Linked DNA regions of Cellulophaga algicola DSM 14237. Each later gene encodes a partner of the first gene's protein in a complex. Links are inferred from orthologs where the notes say so. Each region holds a gene or a part of one and is shown in the gene's direction. Other genes may lie near its edges.

Region 1 (4,402 bases):
CGGCTCCTAGAAACTCACCAGTTTCTTTAGATTTAAAAGGTAAATCACCACGTTCTGTAACAGGTAAACCATCAATATCTGCTCTTAAAGCAACAACTTTTCCTGGCTTATTTCCTTTTAAAACACCAACAACACCAGTTTTTGCTACTCCTGTTTGCACTTCTATCCCTAGGGAAATTAAGTGTTTAGCAATTTTTTCTGCAGTTTTAAACTCCCGATTAGAGAGCTCTGGATATTGATGAAAATCTCTACGCCAATCTATTACTTTCTGTTCTACTGATTTAAAATCTTTCTCCGATACTGCGTTTTGAGCAAATGCACAAAACCCAAAAAGCAGAAAACCTTTGAGTACAAGTTTGTTCATATATTAAAATTTAATTAATCTATAATCATCATTTTGCAATAACACAAGAGCAGTCATTGCTGATAGAGAAAGTTGAACTCCATTTATCATTTCAGTCTTTTCTATTTTCCATGAATTTGCAGACTGTCCGCATAAAATAACTTGCACATCTGCAGTAAGTAAGGCTTTGATTAATTCTAGATTGGGATTTTTAGTCCCATATTTTTTTTTATAAGCAGCATCTGTTAATACATCCTTTGTAGCAGCACCATGAATAACTAAGGCCGCTTTGAGCTGATTTACAGGAACTCCCGCTTGAGCATGCATATTTAAAAATCGAGCTCCAGTTTCTATATAGGGGTTAATCTTAGTATGTTCTTTAGGGCTATTACCCACATCAAAAACAGCCTTAAATTCTTGAGTAGTTGCTACTTTAAAGTCAGGCTTTTCTACTTTAAAAACTTCTCCAAAATCTTTAATAATTGGTCCTGAAGCTTTTTCTTGTCCAAAACTTAAGTTTAATAGAATAATAGATAGAATTAAAGAATTACGTATAGATTTCATTGTAAATTAAATAAAGTGTTGCATATTATGAGAATAATACCCCTTTCTTTTCAAATATATTCAAAATGATTTTATCGTTTACGTTTTTTGTTTATAATTATTAGAAGCATCATTTTAGTATGCTGGCAATTATGGTTAAATTCACGGTTCCAAAAAATTCAAATAAAAAACAGTTGGAAAAATATATAAATCAATTAAATGATGCTCAACGAGCACCAGTTTTACATAAAGATGGACCGTTAATTGTTATTGCTGGTGCAGGATCGGGAAAAACACGTGTATTAACGTACCGAATTGCTTATTTAATGAGTTTAGGAATAGACTCATTCAATATTCTGGCATTGACATTCACCAACAAGGCTGCTCGAGAAATGAAAGCTAGGATTGCTGCTATTGTAGGTAATGCTGAAGCAAAGAACTTAATGATGGGAACTTTCCACTCGGTTTTTGCTAGAATATTACGTTATGATGGTGATAAATTAGGGTATCCCAGCAATTTTACAATTTATGATACGCAAGATTCTCAACGTTTAATAGCTTCTATCATCAAAGAAATGGGACTTGATAAGGATGTATACAAATACAAACAAGTTCAAAATAGAATATCCTCCTATAAGAATAGCCTTATTACGGTAAGAGCCTATTTTAATGATGCTGAATTACAAGAGGCAGATGCAATGGCTAAACGCCCAAGAATGGGAGATATCTATCAAAATTACGTAGATAGATGTTTTAAAGCAGGAGCAATGGATTTTGATGATTTATTGTTGAGAACTAATGAGTTACTAAACAAATTTCCAGAAGTTCTAGCCAAATATCAAGACCGTTTTAGGTATATTTTGGTAGATGAGTACCAAGATACAAATCATTCTCAGTATCTAATTATTAAAGCATTATCAGATAAGTTTCAGAATATTTGTGTGGTAGGAGATGATGCTCAAAGTATTTATTCATTTCGTGGCGCCAACATTAGTAATATTTTAAATTTTCAGAAAGATTATGATAATGTAGTTATGTACCGTTTGGAACAAAATTATCGTTCTACACGAAATATTGTAAATGCGGCCAATTCTATCATTGCAAAAAATACAAATCAGCTAGAAAAAGTTGTTTGGACAGATAATGATGATGGTCCTGCTATAAAAGTTCACAGAAGTACTACAGATGCCGAAGAAGGTAGGTTTGTTGCAGGTTCTATTTTTGAAAACCGCATGCAACACCAAATGTCTAACGGAAGTTTTGCGGTACTTTATCGTACCAATTCACAATCAAGAGCCATAGAAGATGCTTTGCGTAAACGCGATATTCCTTACCGTATCTATGGCGGATTATCATTCTATCAAAGAAAAGAAATTAAAGATGTACTTTATTATTTGCGATTAGTAATTAATCCTAAAGATGAAGAAGCATTAAAACGGGTCATAAATTTTCCTGCACGCGGAATAGGTATGAGCACCTTAGATAAACTGACTGTAGCGGCTAATCATTATGGACGATCTATTTTTGAAGTAATTGAAAATTTAGACCGAATAAACTTAAAAATAAATGCCGGTACCAAAAGAAAGTTAGTAGATTTCACCAACATGATTAAGGGTTTTCAAATCATGAATGAAACTGTTAATGCTTTTGAAATATCGGAACACGTTACTAAAAAAACTGGAATTCTCTTAGAGTTTAAAAAAGATGGTACCCCCGAAGGTATTGCCCGAATGGACAATATAGAGGAGCTTTTAAATGGTATAAAAGATTTTGTTGAAGGACAAAAAGAAGTAGTAGATGCTACCGGAAATATTAGTGAATTCCTTGAGGATGTAGCCCTAGCTACAGATTTAGATAATGATACTGGTGATGATGACCGGGTGGCATTAATGACAATTCACTTGGCAAAAGGACTAGAATTTCCCCATGTATATATTGTTGGGATGGAAGAAGATTTATTCCCTTCTGGTATGAGTATGAGCACTCGTAGTGAGTTAGAAGAGGAGCGAAGGTTGTTCTATGTTGCCATTACCAGAGCAGAAAAACAAGCTTATTTAACGTATACACAGAATAGGTACCGTTGGGGTAAATTAATTGATGCTGAACCTAGTCGCTTTTTAGAAGAAATTGATGAGAAATATATTGAAAATTTAACCCCTATAGATAATCCTGGATACCGTTATAAATCTATGATTGATACGGATATATTTGGAGAGGTAGATAAAAGTAGACTTCGTCAAATTAAACCTACCAGTGGTATTCCACCAAGTACGGCTAAACCAAATGAAAATCAGCTTAGAAAATTAAGAAAATTAAAACCAGAATTAGCACAACCTATTGGTAATACAAATACTGTAGATCCTAATTTAGCAGAGGGGAGCTTAATTAATCATACTCGTTTTGGTCGTGGTACCGTTGTAAAAATAGAAGGTGTTGGTAATGACCGTAAAGCAGAAATTCAATTTGATGGTGCAGGGATTAAAAAACTGCTTCTCCGTTTTGCTAAACTAGAAATAATTGGTTAAAAGTACGCTAATAAACTGTTATGGAAATATACTTAAGTGTTCATATTAAAAGTAAACCTGAACATCAGGAAAATGTAAAAGCTATTCTACAAAATTTAGTGGTGCAAACCTTGAAGGAAGATGGTTGTATAAGGTATGATTTACATCAAGGTATTGATGATGAAAGTACCTTTGTTTTTTATGAAATCTGGAAAGATCAAAAAGCATTGGATTTCCATAATCAAACATCCTATATAAAAGCACTAGGTAACTCATTGGAAAATAAGTTAGTATCTGAAGCTGTATTGGTAAAAACAACCAAACTCTAAATAAGATGTTTAAAGGAATTCATCATATTGCTATTATCTGTTCTGATTATCAAAAATCTAAACACTTCTACTCCGAAATTCTAGGGTTACAAATTCTTCAGGAAGTGTACCGAGAAGAAAGAGATTCTTATAAATTAGATCTTGCTATTAATGGAAATTATTGTGTTGAGTTGTTTTCTTTTCCTAAAGCGCCATCTAGGCCTTCTTATCCTGAGGCCTCTGGTTTGCGGCATTTAGCCTTTGAAGTTTACGATATTGAAGGTACCGTAAAAGAACTAAATATAAAAGGTGTACCAACAGAAGCAATAAAAATAGATGAACATACTGGAAAGAAATTTACCTTCTTTGCAGACCCAGATAATTTGCCCTTAGAACTGTACCAAAATTAGCTTCAACAAATCTCTTTTTTCTATTTTTTCTTTAAACAGTACGATAACAATTACGTAAAGTTTAACTAACCATAGAGTGAGATAATAGTATCATTTTTGATGAAAATTTTACTATTTATGTCAACCAAGAACACTACGAGAAGAAAATTTATCGAAAGGACCTTATTAGCTTCGGGAGCTATTATTTTAGCTCCTAATTTTATAAGCTGTAAAAAAGATGAAGACCTTACGGTATCAGAATTAGATACCACACAACTTACAATCAAAAATTTTAATGAAGGAGTCGCTAGTTTT
Region 2 (3,645 bases), 3.9 Mb from region 1 along the record:
GGTGACGGGGACTACGAATACTCTTTAGACGGAATTGACTACCAACCCAACCCGAAGTTTTTAAATCTAGCACCAGGTTTTGTTACTGTTCACGTACAAGATAAAAAAGGCTGCGGAATTACTATCGAAGAAATTTCAATTATTGGCTACCCAAAGTTTTTCTCGCCTAATGGTGATGGCACAAATGATTATTGGCAATTAATTGGTGTTGATGAACTATTTCAAGCGGATAGCGAAATAACTATTTTTAATCGTTACGGTACTCTAATAACAAGTATTACTCCTAAAAGTGAAGGTTGGAATGGAAATGCAAATGGAAAAAGTTTACCTGCCTCTGACTACTGGTTTAAAGTAAACCTTGAAGATGGTAGGATTTTCACGGGTCACTTTACTTTAAAGCGATAAATTGAGTTAAAAATAAGCGCACCTGTGTCTATTTATTCAAGCTTCCTTTCGTAATTTTATGCTATGAAATTTAAGGTAGTATCAGAATTCAAACCTGCTGGAGATCAGCCTAGTGCCATAAAACAACTTGTTGAAGGTCTTAATACCGACGAAAAATATCAAACTTTACTCGGGGTTACCGGTTCTGGTAAAACATTTACAGTTGCCAATGTTATTGAAACTGTTCAGAAACCAACACTCGTTTTAGCACATAATAAAACTCTTGCGGCCCAATTATACTCTGAGTTTAAACAATTTTTTCCTGAAAATGCAGTAGAATACTTTGTATCCTATTACGATTATTATCAGCCAGAGGCTTATATACCGTCATCTGGACTTTACATTGAAAAAGATTTATCTATTAACGAGGATATTGAAAAACTACGTTTAAGTACAACATCATCTTTATTATCAGGAAGACGTGACGTTATCGTTGTTGCCTCTGTTTCTTGTTTGTATGGTATTGGAAACCCTGTAGAATTCCAAAAGAACGTAATTTCCGTACATAAGGATCAAGTAATTTCAAGAACAAAATTTCTTCATCAATTGGTACAAAGTTTATATTCTAGAACTACAGCAGATTTTAGAAATGGAAATTTTAGAGTAAAAGGAGATGTAGTTGATGTATTCCCAAGTTATGCAGATCATGCATTCCGAATTCATTTTTTCGGAGATGAAATTGAAGAAATTGAAGCCTTTGACCCTTTAAAAAATACCAAATTAGAGAGCTACGAGAATCTGAATATCTATCCTGCTAACATGTTTGTTACTTCACCAGATATTCTACAAAATGCGATTCGACATATTCAAGATGATTTGGTTAAACAGATTGATTTTTTCAAAGAAGTAGGCAAACCTCTAGAAGCTAAAAGACTAGAAGAGCGTACAAATTTTGATTTAGAGATGATTCGTGAATTAGGGTATTGTTCCGGAATCGAAAACTATTCGCGCTACTTAGATGGTAGAGAACCTGGTACCAGACCATTCTGTTTATTAGATTATTTTCCAGACGATTATTTAATGGTGGTTGATGAAAGTCACGTTACTATATCTCAAGTACATGCCATGTATGGTGGTGACCGTTCCAGAAAAGAAAACTTGGTAGAATATGGTTTTAGACTACCTGCCGCAATGGATAACAGACCACTAAAATTTGAAGAATTTGAAGCCTTACAAAACCAAGTAATTTACGTAAGTGCAACACCTGCAGATTACGAATTGCAATTAAGTGACGGAGTTTTTGTAGAGCAGATTATTAGACCCACAGGACTTTTGGACCCCATTATAGAAGTACGACCAAGTTTAAATCAAATAGATGACTTGGTTGAAGAAATTCAACAACGTAATGAAAAAGACGAACGTACTTTAGTAACTACACTTACTAAGCGTATGGCAGAGGAATTAGCAAAATATCTAGATCGTATAAATATACGTTGTCGTTATATTCATAGTGATGTAGATACCTTAGAGCGTGTCGAAATCATGCAAAACTTAAGGAAAGGAATCTTTGATGTTCTTATTGGCGTAAACCTATTACGTGAAGGTCTAGATTTACCAGAAGTATCTCTTGTTGCTATCTTAGATGCCGATAAAGAAGGGTTCTTACGTAGCAATAGATCTTTAACCCAAACCGTGGGTAGAGCTGCAAGAAATCTAAATGGGAAAGCAATAATGTATGCCGATAAAATTACAAAAAGTATGCAGCAAACTATTGATGATACCAACTACCGTAGAGAAAAACAAATGGCATATAACGCCAAACATAACTTAGTTCCAAAAGCGTTAAATAAAAGTTTAGACAGTGTACTGGCCAAAAATTCTGTGTCTACCTATCATTTTGAAAAGGAAGTGGCAAGAGCTGCAGAACCAGATTTAGATTATCTAACAAAAGAGCAAATTGAAAAAATGATTCGTGAAAAACGAAAAGATATGGAAAAAGCTGCTAAAGAGTTGGACTTTATGCAAGCTGCTAAACTTCGTGATGAGATAAAAATGCTTCAAAAGCAAGAATAAAAAAACGCCTCGGAAATACCGAGGCGTAATTAACTAACCAACTTAAACCAACCATTATGAAAACCTTACAGTTCACACAAATTTGTATTGCATTACGCCAATTCAATTAAACGCTTTGGCTTTGGTAATGCTTCTTCCTTTTTCGGAAGATTAAAACTTAATATTCCATTTTCATAAGAAGCTTTAATATCTTCTACATTTACCGTATCAGGTAATGTAAACGCTCTTTTAAAAGAGGTAAACGAATATTCTTTTCTAGTGTATTTCACTTTCTCAACTTCTTTGCTATCCAAAGTTTCTGAAGATTCTTTTTTTACCTCAGAAGAAACACTCAATAAATCATTATCTATTTCTATTTTAAAATCTTCTTTTTTTCTTCCTGGAGCAACTAACTCTAAAACAAAAGAAGTATCACCCTCTCTAATATTAACTGCAGGAACTTTACTATTTAATACCTCTGCCCCACCAAACCAATCTGGCTTAAATAGTTCATTCATTAATGCTGGGATTGAAACTACATTTTTATGTGTTGTACTCATAACTATTTATTTTTTATTAAAATTATTTGTTCTTTGGTTTAGAAGAAACAAAATACATACCAAGAGACAAAAAACGTCATTTTGTCACTACTCGTGCTATTAAAGATGACATATTGACTCTTTTTAAGGTTTTTAAGGACTAAATAAGGCAGTACTTCCTATTATTCCTTAACAGATAGCAGGAAACGATTAGAAAAACCTAGAACTTTAGTATAAAATAGTACCTTGCAGCAAAATTATAGTATATGACTAATAATGATATTCTTAAGAAGCTAAGAGTAGCACTAATGTTAAGGGATGATGAAATTGTAGACATTCTAAAGCTTGTAGATTTCAAGATATCTAAAGCAGAACTTGGTGCTTTTTTCAGAAAAGAGGATCATCCAAATTATATGGAATGTGGAGACCAAATACTCCGAAACTTCTTAAACGCACTTGTAATTCACTTTAGAGGTACTAAGGAGAATCCTAAAAATCCAAAAGAGGAACTAGCCAATATTAAAAAAGGCCCTCAAGGTAAAAAAGGATACGATCCAGACTTTAAAGCAAAACAAGAAAAAAAAGTAGATAAAAATATTATCCACGGAAATTATAAAAACAAGAAAAAATCCTGAGTTTCCTCAGGATTTTTTTTATAGTAAACAACATA

What was found. The genes of interacting proteins can lie anywhere in the genome.
Region 2: the proteins of CELAL_RS18800 (region 1) and uvrB are in contact, whole or in part, in a crystal structure (PDB 7EGT), measured with the Thermus thermophilus proteins. The link is inferred for Cellulophaga algicola DSM 14237 from one-to-one orthologs. Residues at the interface, in WP_096412145.1 of Thermus thermophilus: His654, Arg656, Phe657, Gln666, Asp668, Glu669, Lys680, Arg681, Leu682, Ser683, Lys685, Tyr686, Ala687; in WP_096411307.1 of Thermus thermophilus: Glu23, Leu25, Arg26, Asp27, Gly28, Glu29, Arg30, Phe31, Arg55, Glu326, Asp327, Phe328, Glu379, Ser382, Gln383, His398, Gly400, Arg401.

What each region holds. Positions count from the first base shown.
Region 1 is NC_014934.1:4,325,488-4,329,889, forward strand. The notes cover bases 689-3,724. They hold CELAL_RS18800 (ATP-dependent helicase), read left to right. Parts: upstream 689-1,038; coding sequence 1,039-3,411; downstream 3,412-3,724. Other genes in these bases: CELAL_RS18795 (DsrE family protein), read right to left, coding at 689-907; CELAL_RS18805 (putative quinol monooxygenase), read left to right, coding at 3,432-3,719. In the rest of the region: CELAL_RS18790 (amidohydrolase), read right to left, coding at 1-364; more of CELAL_RS18795, read right to left, coding at 368-688; gloA2 (SMU1112c/YaeR family gloxylase I-like metalloprotein), read left to right, coding at 3,725-4,108; CELAL_RS18815 (alkaline phosphatase D family protein), read left to right, coding at 4,226-4,402. UniProt on the Escherichia coli protein: A helicase with DNA-dependent ATPase activity. Unwinds DNA duplexes with 3'-5' polarity. Translocates on single-stranded DNA with 3'-5' polarity. Initiates unwinding more efficiently from a nicked substrate than double-stranded DNA.
Region 2 is NC_014934.1:384,565-388,209, forward strand. What follows is about bases 1-2,962. They hold uvrB (excinuclease ABC subunit UvrB), read left to right. Parts: upstream 1-468; coding sequence 469-2,457; downstream 2,458-2,962. Other genes in these bases: CELAL_RS01620 (T9SS type B sorting domain-containing protein), read left to right, coding at 1-405; CELAL_RS01630 (Hsp20/alpha crystallin family protein), read right to left, coding at 2,550-2,962. Outside these bases: more of CELAL_RS01630, read right to left, coding at 2,963-2,996; CELAL_RS01635 (DUF1456 family protein), read left to right, coding at 3,242-3,610. UniProt on the Escherichia coli protein: The UvrABC repair system catalyzes the recognition and processing of DNA lesions. A damage recognition complex composed of 2 UvrA and 2 UvrB subunits scans DNA for abnormalities.